2 regions of the Anaerocolumna sp. AGMB13020 genome follow, and region 2 is predicted to be linked to the other one. Evidence: riboswitches for the same ligand, from Rfam matches in the RefSeq annotation. Region 2 holds a riboswitch; the other holds the start of a gene.
What was found. Region 2 has a riboswitch for cyclic di-GMP ahead of R2R35_RS14385 (transglutaminase-like domain-containing protein). Riboswitches for the same ligand answer to the same signal wherever they lie in the genome.
Positions count from the first base shown of each region.

Region 1 (9,714 bases), 410 kb from region 2:
ACTCAGATCGCCACAGGTAAGACACTGGGAATTTTCAATTTTTCTGGGTCGTCTTAAGAGCGCACGTATTCTTGCCATCAATTCGTCCATGGCAAAAGGCTTCACCAGATAATCATCAGCACCTCCGTCAAGGCCATCAATCCGGTCATTGATACCATTCATAGCAGTAACCATGATAACAGGAGTAGTAATCCCCTGTTCTCGCAGATCATTTAGCAGTGAAAGGCCATCTCTGCCCGGAAGCATTCTGTCCAGTACAATAACATCATGGGTAAATTTCTCTATATAATACATAGCATCAGCGCCGCTATTGCAGATATCCGTCTGGTAGCATTCTTTTTTCAGATGAACTTCAATAGCCTTACAGAGCTCGGCATCGTCTTCTATTAATAAAATTCTCATAAAACAAAAACTCCTTTCGTTGCTTTTAATTACCTGTAAAGCGGAATATTGTAAAATAGAAAGTTTAATAGTACATATTCCACCAATATTCCTCTTTCTTTAAATGGTAGATATAATTAACCTTATATTAGCATAAACTGGGGGAGATGAAAAGGAAGATTAGGGTATAATTGCTTTTGGTGACTACGAATAACCTTATAATAATAGCTGCTATTTAAGGGTAATCTAATAGTGCCTGATGGAATTAAATGCACGATACGAAACCTTGGCAGGTATTGAATTCCTGTTGATGCTCCGGATACAAAACTTCCTGAAACCATCGAAAATGTATTGTCCAAAAACATTTGATAGAGTAAAATAGAAAAGAAAGGCATGTAACTTTTGGAAGAATAAAATAAGTTGAGTATAGTTAAATGTTCAGCTTATATCTCATACAGAAAGGAGAATGAACTGGCTTAAGCCGGTTCTATAGTAAGATGAAAGATTACAGAAACGAATATGAAAAATGGCTGGGAATATCCACTTTAGATGCAGATTTAAAAGAAGAACTTAACAGTATCAAAGATAAAGAGGAGGATATCAAGGACCGTTTCTACTGTGATTTATCCTTTGGTACCGCTGGTCTTAGAGGAATACTTGGGGCAGGTACCAATCGTATGAACCGCTACGTTGTAGGAAGAGCAACAAAAGCACTGGGTAAAGTTATTAAGAAACAAGGAGAAGAATTTGCAAAAAAGGGTGTTGCAATTGCACATGACTGCCGTATAATGTCCCCTGAGTTTGCTGAAATGTGTGCCCTGATATTTAACAGCATGGGAATCAAGGTGTACCTGTTCGATTCCTTAAGACCTACTCCGGAATTATCCTACGCAGTCCGTTATTACGGTTGTGCGGCAGGGATTAATATTACCGCGAGCCATAATCCTAAAATATATAACGGCTATAAAGTATATTGGGAAGAGGGTTCCCAGATAAAGTCCGGTATAGCCAATCAGATACTGGAAGAAATCGGTAAGATGGATTTGTTTGAAGAAACACAACTTCCTGCAAAAGAAGAAGCTATAAAAGCGGGCTTGTTAAATATTATTAATAAAGAAGTGGATGAGAGCTTTTACGAGAAGACCATGTCCATCTCCCTAAGAAAAGAAGAGGTGGATAAGAATATTGGTATCGTCTATACTCCCTTAAACGGTGCCGGTAACATTCCTGTCCGTACAGTCCTGGACAGAATGGGGTACACTAACGTTCATGTAGTAAAAGAACAGGAACTGCCCGATGGTACCTTCCCGACCATAGATTATCCCAATCCGGAAGATCATGCAGCCTTTGCCTTAAGCGAGAAACTGGCTCTTTCTGTTGGGGCGGACGTATTAATCGCTACGGATCCTGACTGTGACAGGCTTGCAGTTGAAGTGGTTCACAAGGGAGCAATCGAAGCCTTAAACGGAAACCAGGTAGGGGTCCTTATCATCAACTATATTTTGACCTCCAGGAAGGAGAAAGGAACGCTTCCTGCCAATGCAGCAATGGTTAAATCCATTGTAACCGGAGAAATGGGAAGTGCCATAGCAGAGGCATATGGCGTGAAGATGTTTAACGTACTTACTGGCTTTAAGAATATCTGCGCACTGGCAAATGACTGGGATAGTACGAAGGAATATACTTACGTATTTGGATATGAAGAAAGTATCGGTTATAACATCGGCAGCTACCTAAGAGACAAAGACGGTGTGGCAGCAACCCTGATTCTTGCAGAGATGGCAGGTTACTATAAACGCCAGGGAAAAACTTTAATCGATGTATTAAACGAATTGTATAAAGAATATGGTTATTACCGTGAAAATACCATTTCTATTGTCCTGGAAGGTATTGAAGGACAGGAAAGAATCAAGCGAATGATGGTAGAATACCGTAAGAAGAATGCAGGTTCTATTGGAAGCTCCAAGCTGGTACAGGTAACGGACTATGAACTCTCAGAAGCTACCAATGTACTTACAGGTGAGAAGACATCCATTGAAACAGAGAAGACAGATGCTGTCCAGTTTAAGTTTGAGGATGGCTGCTGGTATACTTTAAGGCCCTCTGGTACAGAACCAAAGATTAAACTATATATCTATACGAAATCAGATACGCTTGAAAAGTCAGAGAGTAAATTAAAAGAGATCGAAACAGCCGTACTGGGTGTATTACACAGTATAAAATAATAGAAAGAACTGGACTGCAGGATATGAATATTCTGCAGTTCAGTTCTTTTCCGGGCACAGATTGCTGGAATCATGACGATTGATTTCAGAAGCTCCCAGGTTTCTTTGTTGGACTATAGTTAGAGATAGGAAAGGAATTACAATGCAGGGATATAATTGTATCATGGTATTTAGCACAGACAGTAAGGAACTGTTGTTTTGCAAGAGGAAAAAAGACCCTTATAAGGGATTATATAATCTGGTTGGAGGCAAGATCGAACCAGGAGAAGAAGGAATGACAGCTGCCTACCGAGAGTTACTGGAGGAAACGGGTATAAGTGACAATGACATCGAACTTTCCCATATGATGGACTTTACTTATTATAACCAGAATTGTTATGTTGAAGTTTATGCCGGTACCCTGAAGCGGGATGTTGAGTTACGAGAAGAGGCGAATCCTCTTGTATGGCTTGGAATTACGGAGAATTATTTTGACCTGTCCCGTTTTGCAGGAGAAGGGAATATAGGGCATATGTTAGAACAGGTGCTGCTTTATGGAAGGGGAGACAAATAGAAAGGGAAAGGGGTTCCGCAAATAGGCAGAAAGCAGAGAAAAAAGAAAGGAATATATTAGAAAAGAAAAAGAAAGGAAATACTTGATATTTGTATTAATTTGGGTATAATGGAGTTATATGGTAATTATTTACCCTATTATGTCATTAAATTCTGATAAAACAGCATGAAAAAGGCAAATCCTTCGAAAGGTGGAGACGCAAAGCCACGGGCCTAAGACTTTTGTTATGGCAGCCGGGTTACCATGATTACAATCCATGGCCTTGCTATGGATTTTTTTGTATATTCATCATGGGACTACTTTCATGAAAATCTGCAAAGGAGAAATTGTATGGAGAAATTTAGTGTTACAGTATCAGGAAATTCCCTAAAAATCGTATTGGATGGTAAATTCGGAGACGAAGATATTGCAGCTTTTGGTGCTGCATACCAGCAGGCAGTAAGTAAAATAAATCCTGCCCAGGTGAATCTGGAGCTGGATGCAAGAAACATGGGTGTTATTACACCGGATAAACAAGAGAAATTAAAGGGCTTCTTTGTCCTTTATAAGCAGACAGGTTTTAAAAAGGTTACACTTCGAATGGAAGACAGTGCTATACTTGCTATGCAGGTTAGAAGACTTGCAAAAGAGGCAGGTATTGCGGATTTTGAAATTATATAAGCTTTCAAAGCAGTTGAACTGTAGTTTTTTCCGGGAAAATGAAAATCCCGGAAGGAACTTAGTTCAACTTATATTTTTTTAAAGAAGTCTGAATAGGACATATCACACGCAGCTTTGTGCCAGAGGCCCAAACTTTGCATATGGGGAGAAAGGTATGGTATTAATATGGTTAAATTTAGACTTAGAGAGCTGGCAGTCAGCCATGGTAAGAAGGTAGTTGAAAACGAAGTTTATCTGGAGCATTTTCGTAAACGAGGAAAAGAAGTAGAACATTTCTTAAAAGATGTAATCGGCAGGGATAAAAGGTATATGTTTGAAGATGAGAGCGGCAGCACCTTAACCCTTTCGCTGGAGGCAGCTCATGAATTACTTGAAAAGACAGGCCTGACTGGTGCTGATATTGATATGATAATTCTATCCAGCCAGCTGCCGGAGTACACTGCCCCTCCTACTTCAATAAAAATACATGCAGCCATTGGCGGTAAAAAGGAATGCATCTGTTATGATGTGAATTCCAATTGCTGTGGCATGGCACTGGCCTTAGAGCAGGCAGCAAAATATATGGCACTGACGCCCCATGTAAACAGAACCCTTCTTGTCGGCTGTGATTATATTAATATGATGATAAACGAAGAGGAAGAGAATCTGTACGGACATTATGGAGACGCAGCCTGCGCTGTAATCCTTGAAAAGACAGAGGAGGACTGTGGTCTGGTAGATTCTGTTTGTACTGTCAAATCAGAGGGAGTGGATGTGGCTTTATTTCCTGGCTGCGGCTTCTCAAATATCTTCCATGTGGAAAATAAAGCAGACATGCTCATTGATTTTACACCGCCTACGGAGGATGTACCGGAATCTGCCATTGAATCCATTCAGACTCTTCTTGACAGAAACGGTTTAACGAAAGATGATATCAGAATGTTCTGCTTTTCGCAGTATGCACTTATAAATATAAGAAAGATCAGAGAACTTATGGATATAAAAGAGGAGAACAGCCTATACATAGGATATGAGTATGGTTATACCGGTACCAGCAGCCCATTTATCACTCTGTATGAGTCCATGGAACGAGGGATGGTAAAACGGGGAGATTATATTATTATCTGGACGATTGGCTGCGGATCCCAAAATATCGGTCTGTTATGTAAACTATAAGGAGCCAAATGTTTGGAGAGTTGCGAGACGACGTTGATAATATATAGGTTCAAGTGCTAAAAGTTTTGTTATTAAAGTACTGACCTTTTACCGTTCAAATGATATTTAAGGTGCGAAAGCACACAAGAGGGACACGGGTAATGCAATCTGATAAAAATGTGCGAACACACAGAGGGGAGAAAATATGTATATTACAAGGACTTTAGCGGAAGTAATGGAGGATAAATGTCTTCGATATAACGAAAGAGAAGCGTTGGTATTTCCAGCAAGGGAAGTAACTTATACATTTTCAGATTTACATAGGCTTACCAATCAGTATGCAAAAGGTCTGTTGTCATTGGGTGTAAAAAAAGGTGATCACCTGGCGGTGCTTTCATTAAATTCGCCGGAATGGGTAATCCTTGAATTGGCTGCCGCTAAAATTGGGGCTGTCTTAGTATGCTTAAATACAGCCAGCACGAAATCAGAGCTTCTTTTTGCACTTAAGCAATCAGAAAGCTCGCTTTTTTTTCTAACCAAGGGTTTCAAAGGGGTAAGCTTTATAGAAAGCTTAATGGAAATATGTCCTGAGCTGAAAGAAGCTCTACCCGGTAAGCTGTTCAGTGAGAATCTGCCCTGCCTTAAGACAGTGGTAGTGCTGGATGATACGGTGCTGCCGGGTACATATCTGCTGTCCGAAATGCTTGAGTTTGGCAAGGGAATAGAGGATGATTTATTGCTGAAAGCGCAGAGCAAGGTAAAGACCCATGACCCCCTTAATATATTTTATACCTCTGGAACCACAGGTAATTCCAAGGGTGTGGTACTCAGCCACTTTGTAACCGTTAATAATGCCATAGTCTCCGGGGAGAGGATGGAATATGATGAGGATGACAGGGTTTTGCTCAGCCTGCCCTTGTTTCATGTAATTGGTTTTGTGTTAAGTACACTTGCAGGTTTCTTTTATGGCGCGTCCATTGTTATGCTGGAACGGTTTGAAACCAAAAAGGTGTTAAGTGTAATATCGGAGCATAGCTGTACGGTCTTCAACGGAGTCCCCTCCATGTTCCAGTTCCTGCTAAACAATGACTTAAGCCAGTATGATCTCACAAGTCTTTCAAAGGGCTTTATTGCAGGTGCCTGCTGTAGCAGGGAGCTGATGCTGAAGATCATTGAGGAACTTGGAATTGATACCATCGCCAATCTCTATGGTCAGACAGAAGCTATTGGGATTACACAGATGGCAGCAGAAGATGATTTGGAGAACAGACTTCAAACCATTGGAAAGCCCCTGCCAGGTGTGAATATTAGAATAGCTGATATTACAACCGGAAAAGATGTTAAACCGGGGGAACAGGGAGAGCTACTGGTAAAATCAATGTATATCATGAATGGTTATTTTCATAATCCGGAAGTTACCGATAAAACCATTGATAAAGGAGGCTGGCTGCATACAGGAGATCTTGTGAGTAGGAACCCGGAAGGTTACATCACCATTGAAGGACGCATCAAGGACATTATTATCCGGGGAGGTGAGAATATTTCTCCGGCTGAGATCGAAGGTGTCTTAAAGCGTTCTCCGAAGATATTCGATGCAGCAGTGGTATCTGTTCCGGATAAACTGCTGGGAGAAGAAATCTGTGCCTTTATCGTTACTGCAGACGGGTGCACTATGGAGCCTGAGGAAGTAAAGGCCTTTGCTGCACAGAATATGGCTAAGTTTAAGGTGCCCAAATATGTAAAGTTCATTGCGGCACTGCCAGCCACCTCCAGCGGAAAGGTGAAAAAAGCAGTTTTAAGAGAGCAGATAAAAAAGGAATTTGAGGAAATCTATCAGGAGGCAGCAGTTGCCAGAGTATAGTATAAGGTAGCCATCACCTTATTAGAATTGTTTCAAAAAAAAGCTTGTTGATGAATGTTAATTCCATTTCATTAGCAAGCTTTTATTTGGTTATACGCTGCCTTGATTGTGGAATAAAAATTGTATGATAAAACCATTGACAAATAGAAAAGGATAAATTAAAATAGTCCCATTATGAAATCATATAATTCATATTAAATTAATATGATATGAAAGATGGTTATTTGCAAGGATGCAAAAAGCTTTAACAGGCAGATGCATAGCGTCTGCTTATTTTTGTGCCAGCCAGGCCTTTTGTTCTGGTGTAGCCGGCAGGTACAGATTAACTGGTGGGGAAGAGAGAGGTCGAAACGATGAACATGGATGTACTGAGGGAATATGCTCCCCTGTATCTGGAGGCAGCAGGGCTTACGGTAAGAATCGCACTAATAGGTATTGCCGGAGCTATTGCAGTAGGTTTCCTTTGCAGTCTTATCAGGTATTTTAAAGTACCGGTTTTAAGCAGGATTGCCGGAGTTTACATAGAATTGTCCAGAAATACCCCTTTATTGATTCAGTTATTTTTCCTCTATTTCGGACTTCCTAAGATTGGTATTCTTTTAAGCTCAAAAGCCTGTGCCATAACCGGTCTAATCTTCCTTGGAGGAAGTTACATGGCGGAAGCTTTTCGAAGTGGTCTTGAGGCGGTTCCCAGTATTCAGATGGAGTCAGCTTTAAGCCTTGGACTTACCAAAAGACAGGTAATTGGTTATGTGCTGTTACCCCAGGCTGTCTCGGTATCTGTTCCTGCTTTTGCAGCAAATGTAATATTTCTGATAAAAGAAACCTCAGTATTCAGTGCAGTGGCGCTGGCTGATTTGATGTATACAGCCAAGGTATTAATCGGAATGTCCTATAATACGGATGAAGCTCTGCTTATGCTGGTGCTGTCATATTTGGGGATATTGCTTCCTATTTCCGTTATTTTTTCACTGATAGAAAGGAAATTAAGATATGCAGGATTTGGGAATTAAGGTCCTTTTTGAAGGAAGAAATTTCATAAGGTTACTGGAAGGTTTATGGATAACCGTAGAGATATCCTTTGTGTCAGTAATTATTTCCATGGTGCTTGGGGTTTTATTAGGAATGATAATGACGGTCAGGAATCCGGTAATAAAAGTTATAACAAGATTATATCTGGAGTTTGTCCGCATAATGCCCCAGCTGGTGTTGCTGTTCCTGGTATATTTTGGCATTACCAGAGCCTTTCAGGTGAATCTTTCCGGCGAAGTGTCTGCGGTTATTGTATTTTCCTTATGGGGTACGGCTGAAATGGGAGATCTGGTAAGAGGCGCGCTTATCTCTATACCAAAGCACCAGTATGAAAGCGGCAAAGCGCTGGGCCTTACAGGAGGTCAGATTTACCGTTATATTGTAATTCCTCAGACGATCAGAAGACTGGTGCCTCTGGCCATTAATCTTACGACCAGAATGATAAAGACCACATCACTTATCGCATTGATTGGAGTGGTTGAGATTGTAAAGGTAGGGCAACAGATTATTGAAGCTTCACGCTTATCCGTACCGTCAGCAGCGTTATGGATATACGGTGTAATCTTCTTTCTGTATTTCCTTATCTGTTACCCGATTTCACTTGTGGCTGCAAGGCTTGAGAAGGCATGGAAGACAGTATAGAGAAGATAAGATAAAGCAAAAGACCGCAGATAATTAAGGTAAAAGAGGGGAGTCAGCAATGAGTCAAAAGGAAGAGATTCTTACAATAAAAAATCTAAAGAAAAGCTATGACAGCCTGGAAGTCTTAAAGAATATATCCCTTACCGTAAAAAAAGGGGAAGTAGTGGTTATCGTTGGGCCCTCCGGCTGTGGTAAGAGTACGCTGCTTCGTTGTATCAACGGACTTGAGGACATCCAGGCCGGCGAGATATCATTAGGGGCGGAAGTCATCAGCGGGAGAAAGAAGGATATGCATCTGGTACGCCAGAAGGTAGGCATGGTATTCCAAAGTTATGAGTTATTCCCTCATATGAATATCCTTGATAATATTGCTCTGGGACCTGTAAAAGCACAGCACAGAGAGAAGAAAGAAGTTGAGGCAGAAGCAGACAGACTCTTGGAACGAGTTGGACTCTCCGATAAGAGAAAGGCATACCCAAGGCAGCTGTCCGGCGGTCAGAAGCAGCGGGTAGCTATTGTCAGAGCCCTTTGTATGCACCCTGAGGTAATGCTTTTTGATGAAGTAACAGCAGCTCTTGATCCGGAAATGGTAAGAGAGGTACTGGATGTAATGTTAGAGCTTGCAAGAGAGGGAAGCACCATGGTTATCGTAACCCATGAGATGCAGTTTGCCCGTGCCATTGCAGACAGAATCATATTTCTCGATAAAGGAGAGATAGTAGAAGAGAGCAGTCCGGAAGAGTTTTTTACGAATCCCAAGACAGAAAGAGCCGGAAAGTTCCTCAATGTTTTTGAATTTGACGCTGTAAAAGGTGTTGAAGATAAATAAGGAATCAAATTTGGTTTGATTACCAGGGGGTTACACCCTGGGAGAGCTGATAGAGAAGATTGGAGCAATCCTATTCAAAATTAGACTTCCCAAAAGAGGAGAAAAGCTGAAGAAAAAAGAAGGAAAGGGCCACGAACTACTTCAGTTTAAAATGTGGCAATACCGCAGTAAATGCGGTATGAGGGTATTGGTATGAAAAATATCAAGAAATTAGCAGCATTACTATTACTATTTACATTAATAACATCAGCCCTTGCAGGCTGCCAGAGTAAATCTGACAAGGAAGGAACTGATTCAGCAACCACAACTGGAACAGCAAGAACCCTTGAGGAAATCAAAGAAAGCGGAAAGGTCATAATCGGTGTATTCAGTGACAAGAAGCCTTTTGGTTATGTAG
Region 1 is NZ_CP136910.1:3,903,526-3,913,239, forward strand. Features, by position in the region: gene R2R35_RS16150 (response regulator transcription factor) at 1-402, opposite strand, end outside; gene R2R35_RS16155 (phospho-sugar mutase) at 879-2,606, shown strand; gene R2R35_RS16160 (NUDIX hydrolase) at 2,749-3,159, shown strand; cyclic di-GMP riboswitch class I at 3,323-3,405, shown strand; gene R2R35_RS16165 (hypothetical protein) at 3,490-3,819, shown strand; gene R2R35_RS16170 (3-oxoacyl-[acyl-carrier-protein] synthase III C-terminal domain-containing protein) at 3,985-4,974, shown strand; gene R2R35_RS16175 (AMP-binding protein) at 5,159-6,814, shown strand; gene R2R35_RS16180 (amino acid ABC transporter permease) at 7,168-7,827, shown strand; gene R2R35_RS16185 (amino acid ABC transporter permease) at 7,808-8,488, shown strand; gene R2R35_RS16190 (amino acid ABC transporter ATP-binding protein) at 8,547-9,317, shown strand; gene R2R35_RS16195 (cysteine ABC transporter substrate-binding protein) at 9,510-9,714, shown strand, end outside.
Region 1: linked by a shared signal. The riboswitch ahead of R2R35_RS16165 (hypothetical protein) and the one ahead of R2R35_RS14385 (transglutaminase-like domain-containing protein) in region 2 are both predicted to bind cyclic di-GMP.

Region 2 (9,714 bases):
GCCGGAAGTTGCACCTGATAAAGGAGCAGCGCTTTTGCATACTACGGTCTATCAATTAAGAAAGACCTTGAAGGAGATGGGATTTGAGGAGGGAATACAATATATAAATGATCATTATGTATTGACATTGCCCTTTAAAAGCGATCTGGAAGAATTAAAGAACCTGCTTGAAAAAACGGCTCCCACCACCGAGGATATAAAACGTCTTTTAGCCATATACGAAGGTGATCTGTTTGAACAGGATGAGTATAATTGGTGTATTTATGAACAGCAGAATTTAAGAAATGCTTATTTGGATTGCCTTCAAAGATACACGAATAATAATATCGAAAGATCCCAGAATGTCATTATTGAAAAATGTTTACTCAAATTAGTGCAGATGGATGCTTATAATGAAAGGTTTGTTATTTTATTAATTAATTACTATGGCGGTATCGGTAATACCAAAGGATTAATTGAGGCATATGAGTATTATAGCAGAACTGTCCGGGAGGAACTGGGGATAATTCCGTCGCGGCAAGTAATAGAAAATTATCAGCACTATATAAAAAGAGGATAAATAACTCCATATGATTTGGTTGAGAGAGAAGTACCTTCAACCTTTAAAAAGAGCAGGATATGTACATAAACATATCTTTGCTCTTTTTTTGTGAAAGAGTCTATCGTTTAAGGGGTTCCTATTTTCCTGAGCAACTTTTTTTATTGGAAATAGTAATAGTATAGATTACTATTACTATTTGTTTAGAATTTGTTCAGAATGAAAAGATATAATAATTTTACATAAGATGGAGATTATAACACTTTTAACATATTTCATAGGAGGGATAAGAAAGGAAGCGTCAGTTACATAAGGGAATAATCTATAAAGAAAAAGTAGGTGGTCCAAAGAATTTAATATTCCACTAAACTCAAAACATAAAGAAATAAGGAGGAATTGAATGAAGAATATGTTTGAGAAAATCAAGAAAATACTGGTTGTAATTTTGATTTTAAGTCTTATATCCAATATACCGCTTCAGGGATTTGGGTTAGGTAACGTAAAGGCAGAACATAATCCGGATCTGGGAAATATATTTACTCAGGTAGTAATGACCAAGACTGCCAATCCGGAGGATCTGCTGCCTCTGGATAAACCGTTGGAAATAACGGAGAGTACTGAAGTTGGATTAATGTTTTACTGGAAAATCCCTGATGAGAAGGAATTGCTGAGCGGCGATTATGCACAGGTCAAGATTCCGGAGGTATTTAAGCCTATTGCAACTGCATCAGGAAATTTAATTGCCTCAGACAACAGTACCGTAATAGGTACCTTCCTCTTTGATAAGGATACGGGATATCTAAAACTGCAATTTAACGAAGTTTTGCAGGATGGCGGAGATTATGAGGAAGAAAGAAGCGGAACCGTAGGAATCATGCTTAAGTTTGATCTTACGAAATTTGAAGAAGATACTACTCAGCTGGTTCAGTTTGAGTTTATGGAGAGTTTGAATTTCAGTTTGACCGTTAAGCCGGCGGGCGGGACCGATCTTATAACAAAAACAGAAACCCATGAAGCGCTTAATGCCAAGGAAGTAACCTGGACGGTTGATTTAAACACCTCCCTTGAGGATATTGACAATGCAATATTTAAGGATACCATACCGGCGGGGCTTCAGCTGGTACCGGATAGTGTTAAAATGTACCCCCTTTCTGTAGGATATTATGGGGACTTGACGCCTGGTGCAGAAAGTCCTGTGACACCGGTAATCGAAGAAAATGGATTTTCTGTGCCCCTGGGGCAAATAAAAGGGAAAGCGTACCGTATAGTATACAAAACCAAAATTACCAGTTATGCACAGACCTCCTATACAAATAATGCGGTATTATATAACGGTGAGACAGAACTTGACAGTGCTTCTAAAACCATCAATGCGTTTGTTCGCAGTGCCATGGTTGAGAAATTTGGAACAGTCAGCGGAACGGATGCCAAGACAGTACATTGGGAAATTAATGTAAACAAAGCGGAATCCATTGTTACGGGAGCAGCTATTCAGGAAGTAATATCTGATAACCAGACAATAAAGAATAATACCATTAAGGTATATAAACTTGTAAAAAGCGGAAGCAGCTGGAGCCAGGGGACAGAGGTGACACCAGATATCAAGTCCCTTAATACCCTTGATGAGGATGGTAATCTGCAGTTTCCGATTACCTTAGGTGACTTAAAGGAAGGTGCCTATCGAATTGTTTACGACGCTTCCGTAATTTATGGTGAGAACTATTATTGGGAAGATAATAATGCAACGGTTCAGGCCAAGAACAAAGCAATACTGACTGACAGCGGGGTGTTTGCCGGAGAATCAGAAACCTCTGTAAATATAAACAGAAGTGAGCTGTTGACGAAAACAGCAGCAGCAACAGTTAATTACTCTGTTAAGCAGATTAAGTGGACTATCGTAGCAAATGCTGCGAATCATCCTATTAAAGGCGCTGTAATACACGACCAGCTGCCGGCCGGATTAACTTTGGTTGCCGGAAGTTTAAGTGTAAAGGATTCAAAAGGAGCAACACCTGCCTTCACTTATAATGCCGATGAAGACGGTAAGTTCACCATTAGCCTTGGAGATATTACATCTTCCTATTCCATAACCTATACAACAACAGTTGAGAAAGAGTATTATGGTAAAACTTTTCATAACAAAGCCTGGCTGAGTGGTGTTGGAACCGGAGTAGGACCCGGAACGACGGAGGAATTGTCTAAGGATGTTTCTATAGCTCCAACTATTGCAAATTCATACATAAAAGGAACCTTAGGAAGTAAAACCTATGACAGCATAACCTATGACGGTATCAATTATGATGCCAAAACCATGAGCTGGCAGATTACGGTGAAACCTGTAAAGAGAAATGTTACAGAATTGACCATATCAGATACTTTCCCCAAAAATGGAATGGTATTTCTTAAAGATACCCTGAGATTGCAAAGAGGTACTGCTACGACACCTCTGGTCGAAGGAACAGATTATACCATAGAGCCAGCAACCGGTCCGGATGAGGTGACTGGTTATCAATATGGATTTGTTCTGAAATTAAAAGGAGCTGCCTGGTCAGGGGCAGATTATTATATATATTATAAGACCACCTTTGATCAGAATACGCCGAACATTATTATCAATACAGATAAAACCTATGAAAACCAGGCAGTATTTTCCGGAAAAGCCGAAGAAGAAACCATAGATGGTGTATACACTGCTTCTTACGGATTGTCTGATACAGCCTTTAATAATGGTAAAAAAGAAGGAACTCTCGACAGACAGAAAAGGGAAATAGGCTGGAAGATATATACCAACTATCTCTCCGTTGATAAAGGCAGTAACATTGTTATTGAGGATACCTATGACAGCGGACAGCACCTTCTCGAAGACTCTTTTATAGTAACAAAGTATAAATTGGATGCTTCGGGAAATACCGTAAAGGATGGTATTGCCCTGATTAAAGATACCGACTATACTCTGGAACCTTATGAGAATGGACTGGGTTTTAAGGTTACTATAACAAAGAATCCTCAAGATCCTTATGTTATTGAGTATAAAACGAAGATTGACGGACTTTCAAAAGCAAACTACAACAATAAGGCTACTGTAATAAAAGGCGCCTCATCTGCATCTTATGAAGCAAAGGTTTCATATCCTGATTATAATAATTTTGTTGAGAAAGCAGCAACAGATGTAGATTCTAATATGAAGGTATACCCGGATGATGAAATCAATTGGAAAGTGGCATTGAATAAGAGTCTTTCGGAAGTGCAGAATGCAATCTTCACTGATGTGATAAGCAGTGGCCATGTATACTTAAATGACAGCCTTAAAGTATATAAGATTACGAATATAAATACCGGAACGAGAGAAATTGTCGATCCTGCCTCCGGTGAATATACCTTAATCAGTGTTGCAGGCAGCAATGCAGGAGAATGGAACTTAACGGTTATCTTTAGCAGTACGATAACCTCCAAATATGAGATAGAATATAAGACGGTGGTAACCGCTAAAACCGGAGTAATCAAAAATTCTGCGAAACTGACAGGAACTGGAGTATCAAAGACCAGCAGTGCCAATAATGGTTCCGGCTTTTCAGTTACTCAAACAGCCTTTGGTACAGGTGGAGGTACCACCAATAAAGGAAAAATAACCATTAATAAAAGGGATAAGGATACGGGAGCTCTCATAACCTCCTCAAATGCTGAATTTGAGCTTTATTATTACCTGAATGGTACAAAGACGGTTATCAGCGGCAGCAGCCAGCAGACGACAAACGGCATCCTTGTTTATCAGGGACTATCCTACAGAACCTATTATTTAAGAGAACTGACACCCCCCGGAGGTTATTATTCAAACAATACAGAATATGAAATAACGGTTAACTCCACAAATAAAAGCGTAGTAAAAGACATTATTAATGAGGCCAAAAAGGGTATCAAGGTAGTCAAGGTAGATTTGGACCAAAGCAGCAAGAAACTGGTAGGAGCCAAATTCAAACTTGTAAAAATTGAGTCTGACAGTACAGAAACTGTTATAGATGAAAAAGCAACCAATACAAATGGAGAGCTGTTGTTTAACGGGCTGGAGTATGGAAATTACAAGTTAATAGAAACAGCGGCACCAAACGGTTATCAGCTGCCCCTGGAGGTGGAATCTGAAGTTATTGAAATCCAATCTGAAACTGTGAATCCTTTGGTCTTTACAATCAGGAACGAAAGCAAGAAGTCCTTAAAGGTAATAAAAGAGGATAAGGATACGGACTCAAAGAAATTATCCGGAGCTGTATTCAAGCTTTATGATTCTGGGAATCAGCAGATTGGTGATACCTACTCCAGTGACAGCAATGGAATAGTGGTGATTTTCGGACTTATAAACGGTATCTACAAATTGGTAGAAATAACGGCACCGGAGGGTTATCAGCTGCCCCCGGATACAGAAACTACAATAGTAATTGACGCTGCAGTTGATCAATCCTCTGATGGCAGCTTAGATAATATCATAACCAAGGTTATTAAAAACGAGAGTAAAAAGTCATTAAAAATAGTTAAAGAAGATAAAGAAAATAGTTCTAAGAAATTATTCGGAGCTGTATTCAAGCTCTATGATTCTGCGAACCAGCAAATTGGCGATACCTACTCCAGTGACAGCAATGGAATAGTATCGATTCCCGGTCTGGTAAATGGCACTTACAAGTTAGTAGAAATAACTGCGCCGGAGGGCTATCAGCTGCCCCAGAATACAGAGACTGCAATCATAATAAATGCAGCAGAAGATTTATCTTCCGATGACAGCCTGGACAATATAATAACCAAAGTTATCAAAAATGCATCTCTAAAGACAATTAAAATTATCAAAGTTGATTCGGAGGAACCTGACAAGACACTTCAAGGGGCAGAATTCAAACTTTATGATGCAGATAATGTACTTATAGGTACGTATACGACAGACAGCAAGGGTGAGATTATAATATCAGGACTGAAGGTCGGCAGCTACAGACTGGTAGAAACCAAAGCACCGGAAGGTTATAAACTCCCGGACAATCCGGTTACCTTCATTGAGATAACCCATGATACAGATTACGACACGATACTGCCTTCCATTGGTAATGAAGTCTACCGTTCCATTAAGGTTATCAAGGTTGATGCAGAAGAGGAAGGAATTGTACTAAAAAATGCGGAATTTGAGTTATGGAAAGACGGTAAAAAGGTAGCGGATAACATTAAGACGGATGACAATGGGATTGCGGTCATTCCCAATTTGCTGCTTGGTGATTATAAACTGATAGAGATCAAGGCACCAGAAGGGTATATAACACCAACTGCCAATGAAACGGATATAGAGATAAAGGTTGGTTCGCCTTTGCAGATAACAGTAACGGTAGAAAATGATATCCTCAGAACGTTGATTATTCGCAAGCTGGACAGAAGTGATAAGACAAAATTATTGGAAGGAGCAGAGTTCACAGTAACAGCTCCGGATGGTACCATAGAAATCCTTAAGACCGGAAATGATGGAACAGCAGTTCTTACGGGGCTTAAGTTCGGAGAGTATCTGGTGAAGGAAACGAAAGCTCCTCAGGGGTATATATTGGATACCAGGACAAATACAGTAAGAATAGACAATACCAGTATTGTATTTACAATTGAGGTGGAAAACCAGCTATACATACCCGATATTATTATAACGCCCGGACAGCCAGGCACACCAACGCCAACACCGACGCCAATCCCTACACCGACACCGAGTGTGACACCGGTGCCTACCAAGACGCCGACGCCTACGGTTAATCCCGAGCCAACACCAACCAAGGAGCCAATTATTGAGCTTACGCCGGAAAACACACCAAAAGGTGGAAAGATACCAGTACCTGATGGTGGTAAACCTTCTATAACAAAGAAACCTGACAACGGTAAAGCTACCGTTGATAAAGATGGAAATTGGAGTTATATACCGGATAAGGACTTTACAGGAAAAGACGATTTTACAATAGTAATAAAACATCCTGACGGAACGGAAGAGGAAGTGCTCATAGAAATTGATGTAAATGAAGTTCCCAAAGGCGGTGTTACGGGAGATTCTGAAGCGGAAGACCCGGAAGGAGTTAAGGTGCCTAAGACGGGAGAAGAGTTTCCTATGGGGCTGTTACCTATTGCATTAATAGGTATTGCAGCCGGTGGTATCGCATTTATTAGAGTTAAGAAAAAAGAAGATATTGAATAAAAATCAAAAATAGAAAGAAGCAATGCCACTGATTGAAGCAATAATAGGATGCTGGGTCAGTGGCATTGCTTTTATAAAAAAAGTTAGAAAGATAAAACATCCTGTATATCTGTGTAGTAAAAGGAAATATAAATCTAGTCAAATTTACTATACCAAATTATAACAGCCTGTGTTATAATGTAGTCATAAAATATACGTCATATTTCTACAAAATATTTTTTTGAAACTTGTAGATGCTCGGTGCTTTCCACCGATAAAGGCAAAACCAGCGAAAGCTGGTGACGCAAAGCTAGAGGGCCTTAACTTATGCAGAGCATAAGCTGGCAGCCAGTTACCGAAAGGGGAGTTTTTTGTGTATAATTTTTTAAGAAAAAGTGTATTGTTTCTATTAATAGCAGTATTTTTAATAAGTACAGCAGGATATTCTATTACTGCAAAGGCAGCGGATTCTTTTCTTGACAAGAGTGAATTAGAAAAAGGAATCGTAACAGTAAACTACCAAATAGATGCCAAGGCTCTTGCAAAAGTAAGAGTAACAAAAAAAGACACGCAATACATATATGATCTGAAAGATGGAATGAGGCTTCCTCTTCAATCAGGAAACGGAAGCTATAGAGTTGAAATTCTTCTTCATGTTGAAGGAAACAAATATCGTAAGGCAGCCGAAGAAACGGTAGAATACAATACGGATAACGGTAAATCAATTTATCTTCAGAGTAACACCGTGGTTTATTGGCAGTCGGATATGAAGGCAGTTGCAAAAGCAGAGAAACTAACGGAGAATGCCAAAACGGATTCAGAAAAAGTACTGGCAATCTATAATTACATCGTTAAGAATGTCAAGTATGACACGAAGAAAGCCCGTACCGTAGAAGCTGGTTATATTCCTTCTGTAAATGATATATTTAAAACCAATCTCGGAATCTGCTATGACTATTCCGTTTTGTTCGCCTCTATGTTAAGAAGCATAGGAGTACCCGTTAAAGTACTTATGGGATCATCCTCTGATGTAACGGAGTATCATTCCTGGAATCAGGTATATTTAAGTGATAAGAAGTCCTGGATCCTTGTAGATACGACACTCGATGCCGGAAAGACAGCAAAAAGCATCAGCACCCTTTCTAAAGATGCTGGACATTATTCAGCCGACAGACAATACTAACTGGTATTGATTTAAAAAGTTTGTTCTTTCTTCCTATAACAATATATTGAAAAAGAGTACTGCGGATAAATTACCCCTATTTGCAGATACTCTTTTTTATTGGAAAAAAATATCTGCATAAATTGTTGAAAAAATTAAAAAAAATCTAAAAAAATACCTTGCATTATTGATTTTACTATAGTATAATTAGTACTGTTGTGACATTGATAGCGTAGAAACGTGAGGTTGCTACATACATATGTAGGTTTTCCGTGGAGCGAATGTCAAGTTATGAAACTGGCGACAAGTCACTGTACAAATTAAGATTCTGCGATTCCGAGCAGATTCGTGTGAGTTACCCTTAAGGGATCGGCTTCCTAGCTTTGGTGAGCCTTTTAAGGACCTTATGAACGGGACACACACGGCCAAGTGTACAGTCACCGCTTGTCGTACTGCAATTAAGTGCGAAAAGGAGGCGACTTTTTTTATGGCAAGTCAAGTAATGAGGATTACATTGAAAGCGTATGATCATCAGTTAATCGATCAGTCAGCTGCGAAAATCATCGAGACTGTAAAAAAGACAGGATCAAAGGTGAGTGGACCCGTACCCCTACCTACTAAGAAGGAAGTAGTAACAATTCTTAGAGCGGTACACAAATACAAGGATTCAAGAGAGCAGTTCGAGCAGAGAACTCACAAGAGATTAATCGATATCATCACACCTACACAGAAAACGGTAGATTCTTTATCAAGATTAGAAATGCCCGCCGGTGTGTACATCGACATCAAGATGAAAACAAAGTAATCAAACAACAGAAGTAATGAAAATCCTTTAGGGTTTATATATAGGGAAGGGTTCACAGGAATCCGCACCAAGGTAGACCATCTAGGATGATTGCACGCAGTACAATGCACATGTTGCAGCTGTTACATGGTGTAATCCGCTGTAGATTAAACAGGAGGTGCAAGAAATGAAAAAAGCAATATTAGCTACAAAAGTCGGAATGACTCAGATTTTCAATGAAAACGGAAGCCTTATTCCCGTTACTGTATTACAGGCAGGACCTTGCGTTGTAACACAGGTTAAAACAATTGAAAATGACGGATATGCAGCTGTTCAGGTTGGATACGGCGACATCCGTGAAGTATTAGTAAACAAGCCTAGAAAAGGACACTTTGCAAAAGCAGGTGTTGCAAACAAAAAACATCTTAAAGAGTTCAAGTTTGAGAATGCTGCTGATTATACAGTAGGACAAGAAATCAAAGCTGACATCTTCGCAGAAGGTGACAAGATTGATGCTACTGCTAAATCAAAAGGTAAGGGATTCCAAGGCGCAATTAAGAGATATGGTCAGTCCAGAGGACCTATGGCTCACGGTTCCAAATTCCACAGACATGCCGGTTCCAACGGTGCTGCTACAACACCCGGACGTGTATTCAAGGGTAAGCACATGCCTGGACATATGGGTCATGTAAAAGTAACAGTTCAGAATTTGGAAATTGTTAAAATTGATGCTGACAAGAACATTATTTTAGTAAAAGGTGCCGTACCCGGACCTAAGAAATCTTTAGTAATGTTAAAGAATACCGTAAAGGCAAACTAGAAGCTTTGAGAAAGGAGGACGACACAGATGGCAAACGTATCTGTTTATAATATGGAAGGCAAAGAAGTTGGTTCTATCGAACTTAACGATGCAGTCTTCGGAGTAGAAGTTAACGATCATTTAGTTCATATGGCAGTTGTTCAGCAGCTGGCTAATAAACGTCAGGGTACACAGAGCGCCAAAACCCGTGCAGAAGTAAGCGGTGGCGGAAGAAAACCTTGGAGACAGAAGG
Region 2 is NZ_CP136910.1:3,492,837-3,502,550, forward strand. Features, by position in the region: gene R2R35_RS14375 (response regulator) at 1-559, shown strand, start outside; gene R2R35_RS14380 (SpaA isopeptide-forming pilin-related protein) at 939-6,737, shown strand; cyclic di-GMP riboswitch class I at 6,986-7,076, shown strand; gene R2R35_RS14385 (transglutaminase-like domain-containing protein) at 7,090-7,899, shown strand; gene rpsJ (30S ribosomal protein S10) at 8,366-8,683, shown strand; gene rplC (50S ribosomal protein L3) at 8,850-9,482, shown strand; gene rplD (50S ribosomal protein L4) at 9,510-9,714, shown strand, end outside.